DNA from 3 places in the Streptomyces sp. NPDC051286 genome. Region 2 is predicted to be linked to each of the others. Evidence: riboswitches for the same ligand, from Rfam matches in the RefSeq annotation. Region 2 holds a riboswitch; each other region holds the start of a gene.
What was found. Region 2 has a riboswitch for cyclic di-AMP ahead of ACIBB8_RS21435 (transglycosylase SLT domain-containing protein). Riboswitches for the same ligand answer to the same signal wherever they lie in the genome.

Region 1: linked by a shared signal. The riboswitch ahead of ACIBB8_RS24820 (M23 family metallopeptidase) and the one ahead of ACIBB8_RS21435 (transglycosylase SLT domain-containing protein) in region 2 are both predicted to bind cyclic di-AMP.
Region 3: linked by a shared signal. The riboswitch ahead of ACIBB8_RS17775 (transglycosylase family protein) and the one ahead of ACIBB8_RS21435 (transglycosylase SLT domain-containing protein) in region 2 are both predicted to bind cyclic di-AMP.

What each region holds. Positions count from the first base shown of each region.
Region 1 is NZ_JBITER010000026.1:82,177-85,441, reverse strand. It holds gene ACIBB8_RS24830 (PrsW family intramembrane metalloprotease) at 1-523, shown strand, start outside; partial or broken gene ACIBB8_RS24825 (aldo/keto reductase) at 515-632, opposite strand; gene ACIBB8_RS24820 (M23 family metallopeptidase) at 788-1,900, opposite strand; cyclic di-AMP (ydaO/yuaA leader) riboswitch at 1,912-2,064, opposite strand; gene ACIBB8_RS24815 (PP2C family protein-serine/threonine phosphatase) at 2,325-3,265, opposite strand, start outside.
Region 2 is NZ_JBITER010000020.1:133,043-136,307, reverse strand. It holds gene ACIBB8_RS21445 (UBP-type zinc finger domain-containing protein) at 1-102, shown strand, start outside; gene ACIBB8_RS21440 (DUF5996 family protein) at 114-1,067, opposite strand; cyclic di-AMP (ydaO/yuaA leader) riboswitch at 1,640-1,825, shown strand; gene ACIBB8_RS21435 (transglycosylase SLT domain-containing protein) at 1,830-2,597, shown strand; gene ACIBB8_RS21430 (GMC oxidoreductase) at 3,202-3,265, shown strand, end outside.
Region 3 is NZ_JBITER010000015.1:140,157-143,421, forward strand. It holds gene ACIBB8_RS17765 (cytochrome P450) at 1-192, shown strand, start outside; gene ACIBB8_RS17770 (transglycosylase family protein) at 298-1,221, shown strand; cyclic di-AMP (ydaO/yuaA leader) riboswitch at 1,522-1,693, shown strand; gene ACIBB8_RS17775 (transglycosylase family protein) at 1,697-2,428, shown strand; gene eno (phosphopyruvate hydratase) at 2,714-3,265, shown strand, end outside.

The DNA.
Region 1 (3,265 bases), on a different contig from region 2:
CACCCTGGCGACCGAACTGCCCGCGTACGCGGCCGCCGGCTGGCTGACCCCGGCCGAGCCGCTCGCGCTCTCCTCGATGCGGGCCCGCGGCCTGGCCCGGGACCTGGCGCGCCAGCAGCACGCGCAAGCGGAGTACGGAGCCCCGGGTTACGGATACGCCTCTGCCTACGGCCCCGCCCACGGCACTCACAGCCGGATCGCGGCTCAGGTACGGAGCCACGCCAAGGCGGAGGCCAAGGCGCGCGGCAAGGCGGCGGCGCGGGCGGTCACCGAGTACGAGTCGTTCGCCACGTCCCTGGCGTTCCTGCGCCGCCGGGCCGGCCGCGGGGCGGCGGAACCGGACTTCACCGCACGTGAACTGGAACTGCTGCACCATCTCTGGCAGCGCCGGGACGTGGCCGCCCCCGCCCTGGCGTACGCGGCGCAGGCAACGGGCCGTCTGCGCCCGCACTACATGGCCCCGGCGCCGGTTCCGCAGCAGTACCAGCCGTACGGCGGCCACAACCCGTACCTGTCGCCCTGAGGACGGCGAACGACTGCGTCTCCTCGGCGGTCCAGCCGAAGACGTTGCCGCCGAGGGCGAGCGGGAAGACCTGAAGGCCGGAAGAGCCCAGTCTGCGGAGAGCGGCCATAAGCGGATCAGCAGATTCCGGCGGTGCTGCTATTCCATGCATGGCGCACGCGAAAGCCGTGGCCAAACGAACCGGCAGCCCTGACGTCGGGGGGTGAGCGTCAGGACTGCCGGGGATCGGTGGCGGGCCGGTGGGACCGGCCCGCGTTCATCGCGTCAGACCGTGAGGCCCTTGTCGCGCAGCCAGGTCATCGGGTCGATGCCCGTGCCGCCCGGGGTGTGGACCTCCAGGTGGAGGTGGGGACCCGTCACATTTCCGGTGGCACCGACGCGGCCGATGGTGTCACCGGTGGTGACCTTCTGGCCGGCGCTGACGTCGATCGACGATTGGTGACAGAACCACAGCTCCGTACCGTCCTCGAGCTCCAGGACCGTGCGGTAGCCGTAGGAGCCGGACCAGCCCGCCGACTTGATGGTGCCGGTGTGGACGGCCTTGATCGGGGTGCCGGTCGGCGCCGCGAAGTCGAGACCGGTGTGGTAGCCGGAGGACCACATCGAACCGGCTACGCCGAAGGTCGAGGTGATCGTGTACGAGGAAGTGGGAATGGCATAGGCGGCGGCCAGTTTGGCGAGCCGCTCGGCCTCGGCCTTCGCCTTCGCCTCTTCCTCCGCCTTCTTCTTCGCGGCCTCGGCCTTGGCCTCGGCGACGTCCTGCTTCTGCTTCGCCTCGGCTGCCGCCTTCTCCGCGGCGGCCTTCTCCTCGGCCGCCTTGGCCTCCGCGTCGGCGGCGCTCTGCTGCTGCTCTGCCTGCTGGAGGATGCGGGCGCGGAGCGCCTCGCCGGCGTCGGTGGCGCCCTGCTCGGCCTCGGCGGTGGTGATGCCCGCGCTGGTCAGCGGTGCGGCGGCGGTCTGGGCCTGGTCGGTGGCGGACTCCTCGGAGAACAGCGCGCCCACGCCGGGGAGGGAGTTGGCGTCGGGGAGCTTTTCCGCGAGGGAATCGGGAAGAGAGATGGAGACCGGCGGCTTGCTCTGCGCGGTGGCCATGCCGCCCGCGCCGACGGCCGCGATGACGCCGACGCCGAGAACCGTGGAGCTACGGGCGAGCCCGTTGCGCTGCTTGGCGACGCGGTGCCTGCCGCGTACGGGGCGGACGGACTCCTCGGTGGGGTTCCATTCCTCCCAGGCCCGGTCGGTCTCTCCGAGGCCTTCGGTCCCGAACTCGGCGGTGAGCCCGGTGCCGGACTCGGTGCCCGTCGCGGCTGCGTACTCAGTGGTGAAGTCGGAGCCGAACCGGGAAGGGGCTTCGGGGGCAGGCTTGTTGGACGCCACGGAGGCGCACTCCTTTCCTTCCTTCTCGCCTACCGGGTTAGCTGACGGGTTCGGAGCAGGAAGGTCTCCTACGGATTCCTCTGCCTCTCACGAGACACAGGTGTCCGATTCACCCCATGGAGGTGGTTCCCCGGTTCCCTTGCGGAATTCGGCGCTCGCGCACGGTGCCGCCACTGACGACGGCTGGGACGACCGCGCTGCGTTATCGAACGTTAATAGACGCACAGGCCTGATTCCAAGCTGTTCCTACTGATCGTCCACGATCTTGGCCTGGACTTTACTGGACACAACCGGTCGGAATCGGGCGAGTTGACCCGGCCTCAGTCACTACTGTCTTTCTGACGTTGCGTCAAACGTTATGCAGAGCGGCACTCCTCGATTACGCACGGTTGCATCGCCCTCGTGCGCTCACCGCAGCCGCGCCTCATTCCTGCCCGCGCCTCACGATCTTCACGGTCCTGCGCCGCTCCGGCTGCCCCTCCGCGGGCCGTACGACCGCGACCAGCGCCATGTCGTCGGTGGACTTGCCGCCCGTGTGCAGCCGTACGTCATCGGTCAGCGCGGACAGCAGCTCTTCGGGCCCGGGGAAGATCCGCCCACGCAGCCGGGCCGCCGGGTCGTAGAACACCCCATGCTTGTCACGCGCCTCGGAGAGACCGTCGGTGTAGACGAGCAGCGTCGTCCCGGCGGCCAGACCCCAGGCGTCGGCCAGGTCCGGCCACACCCCCAGCCCCATGCCGAGCGGCAGCGCGGGCACGCTCGGCACCAGCACCTCCACCCTTCCGTCGGGGTGGAGCAGCAGCGGCTCGGGGTGGCCGCGGTTGACGATCCGTACCTCGGCACCACCGTGCGGGATCTCGGCGAGCACGGCGGTGACGAACCCCTCGACCGGATCGATCCCGCCGCGTCGCTCCCCCTCCCGCGCCAGCGCCCGCTCCAGCCGATGCGCCACCTCCTCCAGCGAAGCCTCGTGCTCGGCGACCTCCCGGAACGCACCAATGATCACCGCCACCGCCTCGACCGCGTCGAGCCCCTTGCCCCGCACGTCCCCGACCACCAGCCGCACGCCGTGCGGGGTGTCCACCACGGCGAACAGGTCGCCGCCGACGAACTCGTCCGCCTGTGCCGCCTCGTACCGCGCGGCGACCCGCAGCCCGCCGATCCAGTCGTTCGGCTCCGGCAGCACGGCCCGCATGGCGGTCTCCGCGATGACCCGCGCCGAAGCCAGCTGCTCATTGCCGCGCTCTACGACTCCGTTGATGAAGAGGGCAAGGATCGAGGCGGTGAGCACGGTGATGACCTCGAGGGACGGCACGACCTGCAGCACCGTGCCACTCTCGATCCGCAGGATGAGGATCGAGAGCA
Region 2 (3,265 bases):
GAGGGATTGGAGCTGCTCCCGCCCACCTCGCACCCGGTCGCCCAGCCGACCCCGGGTCCCCAGGGCAAGGTCCCCGCGGACTGGGAGCGGCAACTGCACTGAAGCCGCGCTCCTCATCCTCGGGCAGGCGTACGGGTCCTCAGGCACGGATCGGTGATGCCGCCGGGGCAGGCGAGACGGGCGATGTCCCAGCCGGCGCGCCCCGCGCCGGCCTGATAGGCGCTTTCGTAGAAGGCGAGTACGGCCCCACGTGGATCGCTCTCGGTGCGGGCCGCGTCATACGGCAGCACCGCCAGGTGGCTGCCGCCACGATCCACCCATTGCGCCGACACCGGAGTGAGGGGTTCCTCCGCCAGCCGCGCCGGTTCGGGAGCGGTGTACGAGTAGAACGCGGGCGCGGCGAACGTGTCGTCACCGAACCAGAAACCGAAGCTGATCACTTCCCGGGAGTAGGCCTCCCGGGTCACCGGGTCGATTTGCTTGGGCTGGTCGATCTGACGCTCCGAAAAGCGGGTGTGAGCGATATCGAAGGTGTGCCAGAAATGGTGCACCGGACTGACTTTCCCCGAAAACCGCGCGGCGAATTCCTCCAGTACCAGTGCTACTTGACTGAGGACCTGCCAATACCGGTTTGCCTGTTCGGGATCGTATGCCGCGTGCTCCGTGTCCTCGGCGAACGGACGGTCGGCGTCGGACAGATCGAATGGCTTGGGCAAGTTGATATCCACCTCGATGCCCAGCGCGTCCAGGGCGGCCATGACCGTCTTGTGGAAGGAAGCCACGGACTGGCCCGAAAGCGGGAACGAGACCGTCGTGCCGTCCAGTCTTGTGATGACGAGTCGATGGCCGACGAAGTCGAAGTCCACCGTGAAAATCGGGTTGCCGTCGATCTGCCCCATGGGGCGGGTGGTGATACCGCGGCCAGTGAGGTGAAACGGGACGTTCCACCAGTGATTGCGCCGGACACTGGCCGCGAGACGGATCTTTCCGATGATCTGCGCGAAGCGGTGGAGCGTCTCTTTGGTGTCACGCCATTCGGCGAGCGGCATGGGCGGGAACAGCTCCATCGCCATCACTTCTCTCATGCTGCCGGACGGTCCCGGCGGGCGGGCAGGGCGTTCTTCCGCACCATCATGGCCATGCCCAAGGTGTGCGGCACCTTGTGCGGCCGCCGTGGTGTCGTTCGCGTGAACCTGCACGCCTGGACGGTGGGCGGCCACTCGCGCGCCGCAGTCGGCGCAGACGGGTGACGCGCGGCTGCTCCTGGTCGTCTCCCCGGGGACGCCCTTCCCGACGAGTCGGAGGCGGGGTGTCCGTCCGGCAGCGCCAAAATCTCCTAAATGTCGCAATTTTGGCGATAAGGGGAAATCGCTCGCCGTTCTGGTGAACGTGCAACCCGTGCGGGCCTGAGCTTTTACGTACCGGGCAAATCGCCCTTTTCGGGCTGAGTGGTGAGAGTCACCTTCCGGACCCGCGGACGCATTGGCATGCCGCCCGGTTCCCTTCTGTGCCAAGAAAGTTGGCTTCGCGGACCGGGGTGGAATGTGAAAATTTCCGCGACTCGATCTTGTAAATGAATTGTGATCGAGAAATGGGGACTTGTTCGGGTCGGAGTTTCTCGCCTACGGTCACCGTCAATCCGGATGGAACGCCGAATCCTGCCGCCGTCCGGGAACCCGACCACTCACGTACGGCAGGAGCGGGGGACCCGCGCAAGCCGCCGATCCGGTATCCGGAACGGCTAGGGGTGAAGTCGTATTCCCATACGACGAGGCAACTCCAGCCTTAACCCGACAGCTCACCTCGTAGGCGACGGAGAGGAATACGCCATGCCCGCACAGGTTAACCACCGTCGTCGTAAGCCCAGTTCGCTGACTCGCGGATTCATCGCCGTGAGCACGGGCGGAGCCGTTCTCGCGCTTCCGATGATCGGGGCAACCGTTGCCTCGGCAGCGCCGGCGCAGCCTGCCACCGCCGCCGTCTCCAAGACAGTGGCGCCCGCTGCCGCCCCCGCCAAGCCGGCTGCCGTGCGGGCGGCTACGCCCACCATCTATTCCGTGATAGCCGGTGATTCCCTTTACAGGATCGCCCTGAGTCATTCCGTGAGCGGCGGTTGGCAGCAGCTGTACAAGGACAATCGAGCGGTCATCGGAGCCGACCCCGGCGTCATTCACGCGGGCCAGAAGCTCACCATCGGCGCCACCGCGACCACGGCGGTCGAGTCCACGACGGCCGCGAGCACCGCCGCTGCCGTCACCGCGAAGCCCGCGACGTACACGAACGACCTCGACGGCTGGATCAAGGAGTCGCTGGCCGTCATGGCCCAGCACGGCATCCCCGGCAGCTACAACGGCATCCACCGCAACATCATGCGCGAGTCCGCGGGCAACCCCCGGGCCATCAACAACTGGGACTCGAACGCCGCCAAGGGCACGCCGTCCAAGGGCCTCCTGCAGGTCATCGACCCCACGTTCCGGGCCTACCACGTGCCCGGTACGTCGATGGACCCCTACGACCCGGTCGCCAACATCACGGCCGCATGCAACTACGCCGCCGCCAAGTACGGCTCGATCGACAACGTGTTCGGGGCCTACTGACGCCCGGTTGCGTTGATTCAGGCATGACGGGTGGCGAAGGTCCGATGGGGCTTCGCCACCCGTTCCCGTCGGTGTCGCGCACGGGAGACTGTGCAGAAGTCGAGAAGTCAGCCCGCCTTGCTTCGCATCCTGCGGCGTCGCCGGAACGTCCGAATGCGCCCAGTATGAGGACGCTCCTCCGCCTTGCGATGCACCGCATCTGACGCCGTGCCCTGATCCACCAGGGATTACGGGTCGGCCCTTACGGCCTGGTGCACGATAGCGAGCGGGCTCCCGGCGTCATGCGACTCCGCTTCCGGCGTTGTCGTCAGTCGACGACTCCCCCATGGCCTTGAAGGCACGGGAGGGGCCCCCTTCGCGTCGCCTCCCTCTTCCGCCTTGGATTCGAAGCCGCATGACGCCGCTCGCTGATCCACTCGCTATCGTGCACCAGGCCGTTAGTGTGTGCGACCAGGTTCGGCCCGCCGGGGGCGGCCCGCCTGACAGGCAGCGTTGCGCATCCGGGCCGCCTCGGTCGGGTGCATGTTACCCATCGGTATGTAGTGACTTAATGCGCGAACAGCAGTAGAACCAGTTTCACTCTCTGGAGAGTGAGGCGTGTCACATGAGTGACTTTACCATGCACAATGCAGGCCCCAAGGGCCTTTCGCGTCGAAGGTTCATCACAG
Region 3 (3,265 bases), on a different contig from region 2:
CCGCTTGCCCGACTGGAGGGACAGGCTGCCCTGGCCACGCTGTTGAGGCGCCTCCCGGACCTGCGGCTTGCGGTGGAACCTACCGATGTGCGGTGGCGTGGCGGACTCATCATGCGCGGACTGCGCACGCTTCCGGTGGAGTTCGGTCCCGGCCGGCGTTCCGATGAGGGTGACACTCTGTCAACCCTGTGACTTTCACGTGATCTGTGCTGCATCGACTTGTGACAAGCGTTCGAGTGCCGCTACGTTCACCGTTCGACTCACCAGTCACTTGTCAGTCACACGGAAGGCAATCCCATGGGCTCCGCGAACGGCAGGCACCGTCGCCCTCGCCAGGCACCCGCGATCGTCGTCGCCGCAGGCGTGACCGGTTCGGCCATCGCTATTCCCCTGCTCGGCGCGGCCGGTGCGCATGCCGCCGACGCCACGACCTGGGACCGGGTCGCGGAGTGCGAGAGCGGCGGCATGTGGAGCGCCGACCTCGGCAACGGTTTCTACGGCGGTCTTCAGTTCTCGCAGGATGCCTGGAAGTCGTACGGGGGTGAGGCATACGCTCCGCGCGCCGACCTCGCCAGCCGCTCGCAGCAGATAGCGGTCGCCGAGAAGGTCCTGGAGGACCAGGGGCCGAAGGCGTGGCCCAGCTGTGCGGCCATCTCCGAGCTCACGGAGGACGGGGTGCTGCCGGGGGTCGACCCGGGAGTCGTGCCGTCGGCCGAACAGGGGAAGAGCGGGAAGGCGTCCAAGGGGCCCTCCGCCAAGGCGTCGGCCAAGGCTTCCGACAAGGCTTCCGACAAGGCGTCCGCCACGCCTTCGGGCAAGGCGTCGCATAAGCCGTCGGCAGAGCCGTCAGCCACATCATCGTCCAAGAAGTCTGATTCGTCCAACTCGCCCCGAAAGTCCGGCTCGTCCGGCAACGAGGCGGGCGGCAAGCACCGCGGCGCACCGGCCTCCGAGGTGAGCCAGGACACGGGCAGGGGCGGCGGCCGGGACTCGGGCCGGCATGCTTCCCGCGGTAACAGTGAGGGGCGCGACACGCGCGCGGCGACGGCCGACCGCGATTACACCGTCCGGCCGGGCGACAACCTCTGGGCGATTGCTGACGCACAGAAGGTTCCCGGTGGATGGCCCGCTCTCTATGACGCGAACAAGGGTGCGGTTGGCGGCGACCCGGACCTCATCCTGCCTGGCCAGAGCCTCGATCTCGGCATGAAGTCGAAGTGAGAGCAGTCTGATAAACGGCTAAAAGCACCCCAAAAACCGGGGTAGTTCAGGGACCTATGTCCGCTTATGCGTAAGTGAGACATGGGTCTCTTTGCGTCAATTGGCGTGTCGCGTCTGTCGGGTCTGTCCGCGTCACCCCTCACCTGCGAAAACGCCGCGCAGTCGGATGCGGGTAAGGGCTGATTGTCCGTTATGACCATCTTTGAATGTCGAGGTTGCATACGTTTACGGTCGGAACCGCTCGCACCGCGGGCCCCGTCGACCGTCACGCCGAATCCTGCCGTCGGTCGAAGGGAACAGACGCGTAAAGCGCCGTAGGCAGGAGCGGGGGACCCAGGTAAGCCGCCGGGCCCGATGACCGAAAGGCCGTCAGGACCGGCTCGGGGTGAAGCCGCGTGCTAGGACACGCGACCGGGCAACTCACTTGGCCCGAACCCGACAGCTCACCTCGTAGGCGTCGGTGAGGAGAAGTTCCATGCTGCTGAACAGCAAGGGCAAGCACCGCCGCCCGTCCAAGGCCGTCCGCGTCGCCACGCTCGCCGGTGTCACCGGTGCCGCCATCGCCGCTCCCCTGATGGGTGCGACCAGCGCCTCCGCCGCCTCCGTCGCCACGTGGGACGCCGTCGCCCAGTGCGAGTCCGGTGGCAACTGGTCCATCAACACCGGCAACGGCTACTACGGCGGCCTGCAGTTCTCGCAGTCCAGCTGGGCCGCCGCCGGTGGTACGCAGTACGCCCCGCGTGCCGACCTCGCCACCAAGGCTCAGCAGATCGCCACCGCCGAGAAGCTCCTCGCCATGCAGGGCCCGGGCGCCTGGGGCTGTGCCCGCGCCGGTGGCCTCACCAACGACGGTGTCGACCCGGGTGTCGACACCGGCTCCACCGCGCAGCAGAGCGCCCCGGCGCAGGAGTCGAAGCAGGCCGTGTCGAAGCAGGCCGCGCCGAAGCCGGCCGAGCGCACCGAGGCTCCCGCCGCCTCCCGCGCGGACCGCGGCACCGCCCCCAAGAAGACCGTCACCACGCCGACCGGTGAGAAGGTCGCCAAGGGTGACGGCGAGTACACGGTGAAGTCCGGCGACTCGCTCAGCGAGATCGCCGCGCAGCACCAGGTGAAGGGCGGCTGGCAGCAGCTCTTCAAGCTGAACAAGGACATCGTCGAGGACGCCGACCTGATCTACCCGGGTCAGCAGCTCCACCTGACGAAGTAGGACGGGCTCCCCGTAGATACGGGCTCTCTCCTCCCCGAGCCCCCCGACCTGGCGCGGATTCCCCCGTACGCGCCGGGTCGGGGTTTTTGGTACTCACTGTTCAACTGTTGTCGTTACCGTCCAGTAGAAATCTGGACCTTTGCCCTGCTACGAGTGCCCTTGGGTCCTTTTTCGTCCCAGGGGGCGGGCGGTCGGCGGACCGAGGCGGCCCAGCCGGTTAGGCTCTTGTCGCAAGGCCAAAGCGACCCTGCACAACCAGCGTCATATCCCAGAAGGAGATGCCTCGTGCCGTCCATCGACGTCGTCGTAGCCCGGGAAATCCTCGACTCCCGCGGAAACCCCACGGTCGAGGTCGAGGTTGGCCTCGACGACGGCAGCACGGGCCGTGCTGCCGTGCCGTCCGGCGCCTCCACCGGTGCGTTCGAGGCCATTGAGCTTCGCGACGGTGACCCCAACCGCTACCAGGGCAAGGGCGTCGAGAAGGCCGTCCTCGCCGTGATCGAGCAGATCGGCCCGGAGCTCGTCGGCTACGACGCCACCGAGCAGCGGCTGATCGACCAGGCCATGTTCGACCTGGACGCCACCGAGAACAAGGGCTCGCTCGGCGCCAACGCCATCCTCGGTGTCTCGCTGGCCGTTGCGCACGCCGCGTCCGAGGCCTCGGACCTGCCGCTGTTCCGCTACCTCGGTGGCCCGAACGCGCACCTGCTGCCCGTCCCGATGATGAACATCCTCAACGGCGGGTCGCACGCCGACTCCAACGTGGACATCCAGGAGTTCATGATCGCGCCGATCGGCGCGGAGTCCTTCTCCGAGGCCCTGCGCTGGGGCGCCGAG